DNA from 4 places in the Pseudomonas sp. RGM 3321 genome. Region 4 is predicted to be linked to each of the others. Evidence: predicted binding sites of a transcription regulator. Region 4 holds the regulator's gene; each other region holds the start of a gene.

Region 1 (3,087 bases), on a different contig from region 4:
GCTCTGCGTCGCATGCCGTTCTGGACGCTCCGCGTCCTCTTTATCACTTCTGCGCTGGAGCGCAGGAAACGACAGGTGTCCGAAAGAACACCTCTCGCGCCCCGCTCCGCTCGGGCATAAAAGTCCCTTGGGTTAGACGCGAAAGTGGCTGACCATCGCTTGCAACTGGCCTCCCAGACGCGCCAGTTCGACGCTGGAGGCTGCGGTTTCTTCGCTGGCTTCAGCGGTCTGTTCGGACACGTCGCGAACGTTGACGATGCTGCGGCTGATCTCGTCAGCCACCGAGCTTTGCTGCTCGGCGGCGGCTGCGATCTGCTGGTTCATCGCCTGAATGTTCGACACGGTCCGGGTGATGCTTTCCAGTGACGTACCGGCCCTGCGCGTCAACTCGACACTGCTGTCTGTCAGCGTGCGGCTGCCGAGCATGATGCCCGACACCTGACGAGTGCCGTTCTGCAGTGCAGCAACCAGGCCCTCGATTTCTTCGGTGGACTGCTGGGTTCGTTGTGCCAGGCCACGAACCTCATCGGCCACCACGGCAAAACCGCGACCGGCTTCCCCGGCACGCGCAGCCTCGATAGCTGCGTTGAGTGCCAGCAGGTTGGTCTGCTCGGCGACGGCCTTGATCACATCCATGACTTTGCCGATCTTGTCGCTTTCCTGCTCCAGCACGTTCATCGCGTCAGATGAGCGCACCACCTCGGCGGCCAGTCGCTCGATCTGCTGGATGGCTTCGCCGACGACCTTGTCACCCTCACGAGCCTGCTTGTCGGCATCGGAGGCAGCAACGGACGCCTGCTCGGCATTGCGTGCCACTTCGTGCACGGTGGCCGACATTTCATGCATGGCGGTCGCCACCTGATCGGTCTCGACCTTCTGGCTGTTAACCCCGGCGCTGGTCTGCTCAGTAACCGCCGACAGCTCTTCGGCAGCGCTGGCAATCTGCGTAACGCCGTCGCGAATACCGGAAATCAGCTCGCGCAAGGTTGCGCCCATGCGCTGGATGCCCTGCTGCAATACGCCCAGTTCGTCACGTCGGGTGACTACTTCCGTATGAGTCAGGTCGCCAGCAGCGATGCGCTCGACAATCGCCAGCGTATCGCGCAGCGGCCGGGTGATCTGACGGGTAATGACAATGGCCGCAAGAATGCCCAGCAACATGACCAACAGCACGCAACCGATCTGCAGATTACGCGCCTGAGCGGTGTCATCCTTACCCATCTGCATCTGAATGCGATACAGCTCTTCGCCCAGTTTGACGATGGCAGCTCCTTGGGAAGTCAGGTCCTTGCGCACGCTCGCAGCAGTCTGAGTAGTGGCCTTGAAAGCGTCGACCGAGCTGCGGTAGCTGTGAAGAGCGCTTTCAAACTGGGCAATCTGTTCGCGATTGGCAGCGCCAAAAGTGGTTTTGAGCCTGTCCAGATGACTGATCGCGGTATCCAGTTGCTGAAAAGCTGCTTTCTCGGTCTTGTCATTGGGATTGCCGGTATAACCACGTACTTCGTAGCGAACCAGAATCAGGTCTTGCCTGGCGGTAGTCGCCAGTTGGACCTGATCGAAACGCGCCGGGTCCGCAGGATCGATCTGCATGACGGCATCGTTCAACGAGTCGACAGCCCGCATGGCAACCATGGCGTTGGCGGTCATGTCATTACGCACTTTGGCACCAGCCTGAAACGCAGCGCGCATGCTGTTCAACGAGGCTTCATAGTCACGGGTGACATCGGCCAGTTCGCGCAGAGGCTTGAGGTTGAGCGGGTTGTTGAAGCTGATGAGCAGTGATTGCTGCTGCGCCTTGAAGACATCCAGCTTGCTCTGCATGTTTTGTGCGGCGGTTTCATCGCCATCAGTCAGCATATATTGCAGGCGCGCGACACGCAGATTGGTCAGGTTATCACTCAGCTCCGTGATATCGCCGATTCTGTCAGTACGATTGATGAGTTTATCGAGGCTGGTCCAGCCGACGAGTGCGAGGATGGCAGTGAAGAAGAGAACGATCCCAAAGCCCAATGCCAACTTCATGTTGACGCTGATGTTCGCAAAACTGCTGTTCATAAAATCTCCTGAATATGCTTTTTGTGCGCAACGAAAGAGCTGAAGATTTGTTTTTATGGACAGCAAACCCGCGCGCCAGAGCTATCGGCCGCAGAAGAGCAAAACTTGATCAAGAAAAGGCAATCAGCGCCCGGGCGCTGACTGAGGCAGGGTGAACCGGGAGGCTGCAAGCCCCCCGATCCGGTCAGGCAACCAGCTTGAAACGCGCTACGACATTGCGCATGTCGGTAGCGACCCGTGCCAACTCTTCGGCAGTGACCGCGTTGTTGTCGATGCCCAGCATCAACGTCCCGGAGCTGTTGCGAATCTCCATGACATTCCGGTTGATGTCCTCGGACACCGCATGCTGTTGCACCGCAGCGCTGGCAATCTGAGTGTTCATCTCGACGATACGCTCGACGCCCTGGCTGATGCTCGACAGGCTACCAGAGGCATCGCTGGCGGCACTGATGCACGCTTGAGCCTTTTGCTGGCCGGCCTGCATTTGCTGCACGGCAGCATCGGTAGCACTTTGCAGTTGCTGAATGATGTTGCGGATTTCTTCGGTCGACGCTTGAGTGCGCGAAGCCAGCGTGCGCACTTCATCAGCGACCACAGCAAACCCGCGTCCCTGCTCGCCAGCCCGAGCCGCTTCAATGGCAGCATTCAGGGCCAGCAAGTTGGTCTGATCGGCAATCGTACTGATGACCTGAATAACGCCACCAATCGACTGACTGTGCAGAGCCAGCGCCTGGACTTTCTGGGCGCTGACTTCCACTTCTTCAGCCAGAGCCTGAATGGTCGAGTGGGCCTGATGCATGATGCGTAGCCCGTTACGCGAGGCGGTGTTCGCTTCATCAGCAGCCAGCGCAGCACCTTCGGTGTTCTGTGCTACGTCGGCCACGCTTGTGGTCATCTCATTGATGGCCGCCGCCACTTGCTCGGTTTCAGCTTGTTGCGCGTTCATCGACTGCTTGGCCAGACCGATAGAGGTGCCCAAGCGGGCAGCTACATCAGACAGCTCGTATGACGTGCGGTCCATGTGCGAAATGG
Region 2 (3,087 bases), on a different contig from region 4:
AGGTCAGAAGACAGCTCGCGAATCTGCTCCACCACCTGAGCGGTGCGCTGCTGGATATCGGCCACCATCTGCCCGACTTCCCCGGTGGCGCTGGCGGTACGGCCCGCGAGCCCGCGTACTTCGTCAGCGACCACCGCGAAACCGCGCCCGTGCTCACCTGCCCGGGCGGCTTCGATGGCCGCATTGAGCGCCAGCAGGTTGGTCTGGCTGGCGATAGATTGAATGACCAGCGTCACACGCTGGATTTCTTCACTGCGCTGGCTCAGCGCCTCGATCAGCTCACGACTGCCTACAGCACGCTTGCTCAAGAGGTGCATGCGCTCGATGGACTCATTCAGAACGCTGCTTCCCGATTCGCTGCGCTGGCGCGCCTCGCTGGCTGCAACCAACGCCTGTTGACTCAACTGGGCAGTCTGCTGCTCGGTCGCAATCATCTGCTCGGCGCTGTTGACTATCTGTCCGGCAGCACCCAGCTGCGACTGCACCTTGCCTGCCAGTTGCCCGACGGAAAATGCCACCTGAGCGGCCGACAGTGCGTTGTGGCTGGTGGTGCGCGACAGGTCGCGAGTCAGCAGCGTGATATCACTGTCACTTGCCTCGACTTGCGAGCCCGGCTGCCTTCTGCGCAACAAAAGCGGCAGCCAGGCCACCAGCAGCGCTGCGGGAATGACGATATAGAGAGACAAACCGATAACGCTCATAGCGGCGAACAACAGGCACAACACGACACTTTGCACCGCCGGCAACCACCACTTCGACGCAGCGCCGCGAGCATCGGCCAGTGGTAATCCGGCTGCCATGGATAGGTTCTCGGCCATGCTGCGTCACCCCATCGGTATTTATCATTATTACGTTTATTAAACGCTAGATAACGGCCTTATGCCATGCACCGTTGGTCGTAGCGAGCAATACGTTTTCGACAAATTCCGGGCACAACAAAACCGGGAGGCGATCGCTTGCCTCCCGGTTCGGTCACTCAGCTGCTGCCTGCGTATCAGGCTTGGCGCTGGTGCTTGTCGATCTGCTCGTGGCGCTCTTGCGCCTCGATGCAATATTTGGTGGTCGGGCTAATCAGCAGACGCTTCAGGCCGATTGGCTCACCGCTGTCATCGCACCAGCCGAAGGTATCATCGGCAATACGCGAGAGGGCCATTTCCAACTGGGGCAGCATGCGCTGGTCGCGGTCGATCACATTGACCAGCCAGTGACGCTCCTCTTCAACCGAAGCGGCGTCTGCAGGGTCGGCAGGCGTGTCCAGGCTCTCGATCGCAATACGGCTCTGCTCGATTCGCTCGTGGATCTCGACCTTCATGCCCTGCAACAGCTCGACGAAGAAAGCGTGCTGCTCGGCGTTCATGTAGTCATCGGCCGGCATGGCCAGCAACTTTTCCTTTGTCATTTATTTCTCTATAAAAAAACGTGCATTGAGGAGCGGCTTGACGTTGCCGTGCAAACCAATAATCTCCAAGCGCCACCTGGCACTCAATTTACGAGGGGCGGCAGTCTAAGGCCGGCTAGCGGGCTCGGCAACACAATTGAAGGGTTTTTGTACAACAATTGCCGTAAAACCCTTGAAATGCGGGCGAAAGACCCGGCCAGCATGCTACTTGATGAGGCTCTGACCTGCTGACAGCCAATCGGTTCCTGCAACATCCAACGCACAAAAGGGCCTGAAAAGGCCCTTTGATGCAGATGATTGAAATCAGCGCTTGGTCTTGCGCTTGTTGCGATATTGATCGATTACCACCGCCACTACAATGATCAGGCCTTTGATAATGTCCTGAACATAAGCATCTACGCCAACAAAGGTAAAACCACTGGCCATTACGCCGAGAATCAGCGCACCGATCACAGTGCCGGTAATTCGTCCTACCCCACCGGACAGGCTGGTGCCGCCGATGACTGCGGCAGCGATAGCGTCCAGTTCATAAGACATGCCCATCCCGGCCTGCCCGGTTGCGGCACGTGCCGAGGCAACCACTCCTGCCAGCCCGGCCAGCAGCCCGGCGATGCTGTAGACGATAACCAGGTGGCGCTTGACGTTGATCCCGGAAGTACGCGCAGCCTGCATGTTGCCGCCGATGGCGTAGGTGTATTTGCCGTACTTGGTGTAACGCAAAGCGATGTGGAAGATCACCGCCACCACCAGAAAGATGATCACCGGCATCGCGCCCTGCCCGATAGCCGTGTAGGAGTCCGAGAGCATGCTCACCGGCTGACCTTCGGTGTAGAAACGCGCCAGGCCACGCGCGGAGACCATCATGCCAAGCGTGGCAATGAACGGCGGAATACCGGTTATGGCAATGATGCTGCCGTTGATGGCACCCGCCAGCAGCCCGACTCCGAGCCCGACCACGATCGGAATCCACACGGGCAGGTCGGTCAGGGAAGGGAATACCGCCCGGGAAAAGTCCGAGGTTTGCGCCAGACTCGCGGCAATCATCGCCGACAGTGCCAGCACCGAACCGGATGACAGGTCGATGCCTGTGGTAATGATCACCTGAGTCACGCCGATGGCCAGCAAGCCGATGATCGATACCTGAAGGATCATCAGTACCAGACGCTGGGAGTTGAGCAGAAAGCTCTGATCACGGACGATCCAGCCAAACAGCTCAAAGGTCAGACCGATGCCGATCAGCACCAGAAAAATACTCAGCTCGGTTGGCAGCCGCCGTTTGTTCCTGGTCGGCGCCAGGGCCGGTTTGTTTTGCGAAATCGCGTTGCTCATGTTCGTTCCCCTTTTGTTCTTCTTCTACCGAGCCCTTTAGTGCGAACTCAATGAACCTTGTGGCCGGAGGCCAGATGCATAACTTTTTCCTGGGTCGCTTCGCCCCGATCGAGGATGCCCATCATTTCGCCTTCGTGCATGACCATGACCCGGTCGCTCATACCGAGAACTTCCGGCAGCTCTGAAGAGATCATGATGACGGCCATACCTTCACTGGCCAGCAGGGAGATCAGGCGATAGATTTCCGCCTTGGCCCCCACGTCGATGCCGCGGGTGGGCTCATCCAGAATCAGTACCCTGGGGTTGGTCATCAGCCAGCGTGCCAGCAACGCTTTCTGCTGGTTACCGCCCGACAAGGT
Region 3 (3,087 bases), on a different contig from region 4:
AGCGCCTGACTGATGGACGTCAGGCTCTGGCCTGCCTGGTTGGCCTGCTCGATGGTCAGTTGCGAGGAGCGGCTGCTGTCGCCGATTACCTTGACTGCCGCGTCGGAATGCTTTTGCAGGCGTTCGATCATGGCCTGGATTTCTGCGGTCGACTTCTGGGTACGCTGGGCCAGTAGACGTACCTCGTCAGCCACCACGGCAAAGCCACGACCCTGTTCACCTGCGCGTGCCGCTTCGATGGCGGCGTTCAGTGCCAGCAGGTTGGTCTGCTCGGCAATCGAACTGATGACTTCCAGTACGCTGCCGATCTGTGTGCTCTCGCCGGCCAGACTCTGCATCACTTCAACGGCCTGACCAATGGTGGCGGACAGGTGCCCGATCTGGCGCAGGCTGTTATCGATGTTGACCTGACCCTGCTGCGCCTGTGACTCGGCATCACGCATTTCGTTGGCGGCATGCTCGGCGTTTTTGGCCACGTCCTGTACGCCATAGGTCACTTCGTTGACCGCAGTGGCAACCAGGTCCATTTGTTGGGACTGCTGCTCGCTGCGTTTCTGCGCCTGCTCGGCATTGCTGCCCAGATCCGTCGAGGCCTGGCCCAGCGCCACGGCCGAATTCTGCAACTGGCCGACGACATTGCGCAGCTTGGCGACAAAGGCGTTGAAGTGAACGCCCAGCTCGGTGATTTCATCCTTGCCGTGGGTTTCCAGCGTGCGGGTCAGGTCACTTTCGCCACTGGCGATGTTGGCCATCGCACTGACCGCCGCTCTCAGCGGTCGCACGATACTGCGCACGATCATGACCAGCAGCAGGACCATGACCAGCACGATGCCTGCTATGAAAATGCCGGCGTTCCATAGCTGGGTTTTGAATTCTGCCGCTACGTCATCCACATACACGCCCGAGCCCAGAATCCAGCCCCAGGGTTGAAACAGCTGCACGTAGGAGGTCTTTTTCACCGGCTCGCTGGCACCTGGTTTGGGCCAGCGATAATTCACCATTCCGGCACCCTTGGCTTTGACCAGCGTGACCATTTCGTTGAACACCGCAAAGCCGTCCGGGTCCTTGATGGTCGATATATCCTGGCCTTCGAGCTTGGCATTGGTGGGGTGCATGATCATCACCGGGCGCAGGTCGTTGATCCAGAAATAGTCGTTCTGGCTGTAACGCAGGCCCTTTATCTCTTTCAGGGCCTGTTGTTGCGCGGCTTCGCGCGTCATGCTGCCCGCGGCTTCAAGCCCTTGGTAGTAGGTGAGTATGCCGCTGGCGGTCTGGACCACATGCATGGTTTTTTCGGCCTTGGCCCGATACAGATCGTTATGAATCTGTCTGAGCAGGGTCGCCGACAAAACAAAAAGCATCAGCACTGAAACCACAAGGATCAGCCACAGACGGCGGCTGATGGAAAAACTGCGCATACTCATGATCGTCATCCCGTGCATTATTTTTTCTTTTTATGGCAACCGAGCCGCGCAGCGCGCGATGCAGAGCCTTTTAAGCTTCTCGGCGCATAATGACCAAACATGAGATGACAGTCACATTTTTTTACAGACCTACACGGGTATAGCGAAAGGCTTACACCAACAGGCGCGATTGGCTCTATCGACTGGCCCGGAGTGAATGTAGGATCCAATTCAACAGCTGCAGCGAAGGAACGCCGCAGCGATCAGGGAAGATCGACCATTGCCAGGAGGCTACTGACAGGATGTCGGAATGGTCATGTTGCAAAACCACCCGCTTCGGCGGGTTTTTTGCGTCTGCAGGAAAGCAGGGGGAGTCAGCAATCCGGCTCGCAACCCTTGAGCACCAGCCTGAGAATGGTCCGGGTCGCGGCCTCGTAATCAGCGTCCTCCAGTTTCGCCTTGCCGGTGACGGTTGCGATCTGCCAGTCGAAATCTGCGTAGGTCTGGGTCGCGGCCCAGATGGTGAACATCAGGTGATGGGGATCGAGCGGGGCGATCTGCCCGCTGTCGATCCAGGCCTGAATGCATTCGATATTGTGCCGCGCCTGTCCATTGAGCTGTTCGATCTGTTCTGACGTAAGGTGCGGGGCGCCGTGCATGATCTCGCTGGCGAACACTTTCGAGGCAAAGGGCAGGTCACGGGAAATCTGGATCTTCGAGCGGATATAGCTGCTCAGTACGTCGGCCGGTACACCTTGAGGATTGAACGGCGTCGACGCTTGCAGGATGGGCTCGATGATGCTTTCCAGCACCTCGCGATAGAGGTTTTCCTTGGATTTGAAGTAGTAATAGACGTTGGGTTTGGGAACACCGGCCTTTGCCGCGATATCGCTGGTCTTGCTGGCGGCGAAGCCCTTGTCGGCGAATTCCTCGCTGGCAGCGCGCAGGATGAGTTCTTTGTTGCGCTCGCGGATACTGCTCATGACCCGGTTATTCCCTTGCCTGCATGGCGGTCGCGCATGTTAGCACCGGGTTTGCGCAGCGCTCAATGTCGAAGGCCCGAAGCAGGATTGCAACGAGCCGGTTGCATCAGGCACTCATCAATTCCTGGACTCGGGCAGCCAGAGCATCAATCGCAAACGGCTTGGTCAATACCCGCATGCCGGGTCCGAGTTGCTCGTCACCAATGGCAGCGTTTTCTGCATAACCGGTGATGAACAGGGTTTTCAGATGCGGACGTACTTCGCGTCCGGCGTCGGCCATTTGTCGCCCGTTCATACCACCGGGCAAGCCTACGTCGGTGATGAGCAGATCGATATGCACGTCCGAGCGCAGCAGTTTGAGGCCAGCCAGGCTGTCGGCCGCCTCGATCAGGGTATAACCCAGATCGCCGAGCGCATCGGTGAGCAGCATGCGTACCGTCGGTTCGTCGTCCACGATCAGAATGGTCTCTCCAGACTGGGTAAACTCGAACGGCGCCTGGTGCACATCGCTCTCGTCTCTGGTCGCGTTGCCGTCGTAACGCGGCAGATAAAGGGATATCGAGGTTCCCTTGCCCACCTGCGATTGAATGCGCACCCGGCCGCCGGACTGGTTGGCGAACCCGTAAATCATCGACAGACCAAGACCGGTGCCCTGACCAATGGGCTTGGTGGTGAAGAAGGGGTCGAATGCCTTGGCGATG
Region 4 (3,087 bases):
GCATATGCGGATCAATGTGGAAATTGACGATTGCACTGTGCAGCTCACGAGTCAGCTTGCCCACTTCCTGATAAAGGCCGCGGTCGCGTGTCTGGTTGAGTTCATGGATCAGCTGCACAGCGTCACCGAAGCGGCCCTTTTCAAGGCTGGTGACGAGTTCCTGCGCGTGTCTCTTTAAGGTCGACTCAAAGTCGGCCATTGAATCATTGTTATCCATAGCGCCCTCGCGGCATGCATCAGCTATTGACGCGTTCAAAGATCTTTTCGATCTTCTCTTTCAGCGCTTGAGCCGTGAACGGCTTGACTACATAACCGTTCACCCCGGCCTGGGCAGCTTCAATGATCTGCTCACGCTTCGCTTCGGCAGTAACCATCAGTACAGGAAGGCTCTTGAGACGCTCGTCCGCACGGACCTGACGCAACAAGTCGATACCGGTCATGCCAGGCATGTTCCAGTCCGTCACCAGAAAGTCAAAGGCACCGCTGTGCAGCATCGGCAATGCGGTCAGACCGTCATCCGCTTCAGATGTGTTGGTAAACCCCAGATCACGCAACAGATTCTTGATGATCCGCCGCATCGTTGAGAAGTCATCAACGATGAGGATTTTCATGTTCTTGTCCAATTCGACCTCCAAGCAGTCTTTAACGCGTTCAGCACCTGAACACGCTGTTCACTCAATACTGGCACAGCACACCCCCAGCTATACGAAACGACGACGGGCTTGGCACAACGACAGTCAAGACTGCGACTAAAGCCCATCGAGACATTGCCCGACAGGCCCTTGCCTGGTCTATCCTGCTACCACGTAACGCTTTGCACAGCCGGCATGCAGACAACGCACGACAAACGTCGCGCACTGCCGTCAACGCGCTCGCCACTCCCCCAAACGCCCCCGCAAACGAGCTGCGCACTGGCTGTGTAACTGACTGACCCGAGATTCGCTGACCCCAAGAACCTCTCCGATTTCCTTGAGGTTCAGCTCTTCGTCGTAGTACAGCGCCAACACCAGACGCTCACGCTCTGGCAAATTAGCAATTGCATCGGCCAACGCTGCCTGGAAGCGCTCGTCTTCCAGGTCGCGCGACGGCTCAAGCGAACCGCTTGCGCCATCCTCATGCAGCCCTTCGTGATCGCCGTCCTGAAGCAGGTCGTCGAAACTGAAGAGGCGGCTGCCCAAGGTGTCATTCAAAATCCCGTAATAATCATCAAGACTCAACTGGAGTTCGGCCGCAACCTCGTGATCTTTAGCGTCACGGCCGGTTTTAGCTTCAATTGCACGAATTGCGTCACTGACCATTCGGGTATTGCGGTGCACTGAGCGTGGTGCCCAGTCGCCCTTGCGCACTTCGTCCAGCATCGCACCACGAATGCGAATGCCGGCGTAGGTCTCGAAACTCGCACCTTTGGTTGAATCATATTTGGTGGAGACTTCAAGCAGACCGATCATGCCGGCCTGGATCAGATCCTCGACCTGCACGCTGGCCGGCAAGCGCGCCAGCAGATGATAAGCGATACGCTTGACCAATGGCGCATAACGCTCGATCAACTCGTATTGCGAATTACGGGAAGCCTTGCTGTACATCTGGTAGCCGCTCGCAGTCATTGCACAGGCCCTGCACTGGTCTGGTGAACGAGTCGCTCAACGAAGAACTCGAGATGACCCCGCGGATTGGCTGGCAACGGCCAGGTGTCAACCTTCTGGGCAATGGCCTTGAACGCCAGCGCACATTTGGATCGCGGGAATGCTTCGTAGACGGCGCGCTGTTTCTGTACGGCCTTGCGCACGCACTCGTCGTACGGCACGGCACCTACATACTGCAGCGCGACATCAAGAAAACGGTCCGTCACTTTGGTGAGTTTGGCGAACAGATTGCGCCCTTCCTGCGGGCTCTGCGCCATGTTGGCCAGCACCCGGAAGCGGTTCATGCCATAGTCGCGGTTGAGCAGTTTGATCAGGGCGTAGGCATCGGTGATCGACGTGGGCTCGTCGCACACCACCAGCAACACTTCCTGAGCGGCGCGCACGAAGCTGACCACCGATTCGCCGATACCGGCAGCCGTGTCAATCACCAGCACATCAAGGTTGTCGCCAATCTCGCTGAACGCCTGGATCAGACCCGCATGCTGGGCCGGGGACAGATGCACCATGCTCTGGGTGCCAGAGGCGGCAGGCACGATACGCACCCCACCCGGCCCCTGCAACAGGACGTCGCGCAACTCGCAACGGCCCTCTATCACATCGGCAAGTGTACGTTTAGGCGTCAGCCCAAGCAGAACGTCGACATTGGCCAGACCCAGATCGGCGTCCAGCAGCATGACGCGACGGCCAAGCTCGGCAAGGGCCAGTGAAAGATTCACTGACACGTTAGTCTTACCGACGCCACCTTTGCCACCGGTCACCGCGATAACCTGTACGGGATGCATGCTGCCCATGTTATTTCTTTACCTTGTCTTGCGTAGACCGAAACCACATCGAGGGCTGCACGTTCGCAAATGAACACCACATGGCAGACCGTTGACGCAGGGACATTCCAATAATATCCATCACTTAACCCACTCTCTTGCCAGGGGTGTGATAGAGGTCAGCAAACATATCAGCCATTGCTTCCTCGCTCGGCTCATCCTGCATCTGCACACTCACCGCACGGCTCACCAGTTGATGACGACGCGGGGTGTGCAGGTCGTCAGGAATACGAGGTCCGTCCGTGAGGTAGGCCACAGGTAATTCATGACTGATCGCCAGGCTCAGGACTTCGCCCAGGCTGGCTGTTTCATCAAGCTTGGTCAGAATGCATCCGGCCAGGCCACAACGTTTGTAACTGTGATAGGCAGCGGTCAGTACCTGCTTCTGGCTGGTGGTCGCCAGTACCAGGTAGTTACGCGACTTGATGCCACGCCCTGCCAGGCTTTCCAGTTGCATGCGCAGCGCAGGATCGCTGGCTTGCAGCCCGGCGGTGTCGATCAGCACAACGCGCTTGCGCAGCAGCGGCTCCAGTGCCTGAACCAGCGACTGGCCAGGATCGACATGGGTGACCGGCACGTTGAGGATGCGCCCAAGGGTCTTGAGCTGCTCCTGTGCGCCGATG

The links. The regulator FliA, encoded in region 4, starts transcription of late flagellar genes. The targets are predictions, from matches to a motif close to CTAAAGTTTNNNNNNNNNNNGCCGNTAA.
Region 1: the regulator FliA is predicted to act here: its motif matches at 2,137-2,164, upstream of RGM3321_RS22515 (methyl-accepting chemotaxis protein).
Region 2: the regulator FliA is predicted to act here: its motif matches at 869-896, upstream of RGM3321_RS19275 (methyl-accepting chemotaxis protein).
Region 3: the regulator FliA is predicted to act here: its motif matches at 1,501-1,528, upstream of RGM3321_RS12565 (methyl-accepting chemotaxis protein).

Annotation. Positions count from the first base shown of each region.
Region 1 is NZ_JALHBH010000118.1:231,070-234,156, reverse strand. Features, by position in the region: gene RGM3321_RS22515 (methyl-accepting chemotaxis protein) at 133-2,055, opposite strand; gene RGM3321_RS22510 (methyl-accepting chemotaxis protein) at 2,240-3,087, opposite strand, start outside.
Region 2 is NZ_JALHBH010000116.1:52,363-55,449, forward strand. Features, by position in the region: gene RGM3321_RS19275 (methyl-accepting chemotaxis protein) at 1-818, opposite strand, end outside; gene RGM3321_RS19280 (TraR/DksA C4-type zinc finger protein) at 995-1,399, opposite strand; gene RGM3321_RS19285 (ABC transporter permease) at 1,703-2,728, opposite strand; gene RGM3321_RS19290 (sugar ABC transporter ATP-binding protein) at 2,776-3,087, opposite strand, start outside.
Region 3 is NZ_JALHBH010000107.1:133,964-137,050, forward strand. Features, by position in the region: gene RGM3321_RS12565 (methyl-accepting chemotaxis protein) at 1-1,424, opposite strand, end outside; gene RGM3321_RS12570 (TetR/AcrR family transcriptional regulator) at 1,778-2,386, opposite strand; gene RGM3321_RS12575 (hybrid sensor histidine kinase/response regulator) at 2,493-3,087, opposite strand, start outside.
Region 4 is NZ_JALHBH010000095.1:46,623-49,709, reverse strand. Features, by position in the region: gene RGM3321_RS05970 (protein phosphatase CheZ) at 1-217, opposite strand, end outside; gene RGM3321_RS05965 (chemotaxis response regulator CheY) at 237-611, opposite strand; gene fliA (RNA polymerase sigma factor FliA) at 864-1,604, opposite strand; gene fleN (flagellar synthesis regulator FleN) at 1,601-2,434, opposite strand; gene flhF (flagellar biosynthesis protein FlhF) at 2,550-3,087, opposite strand, start outside.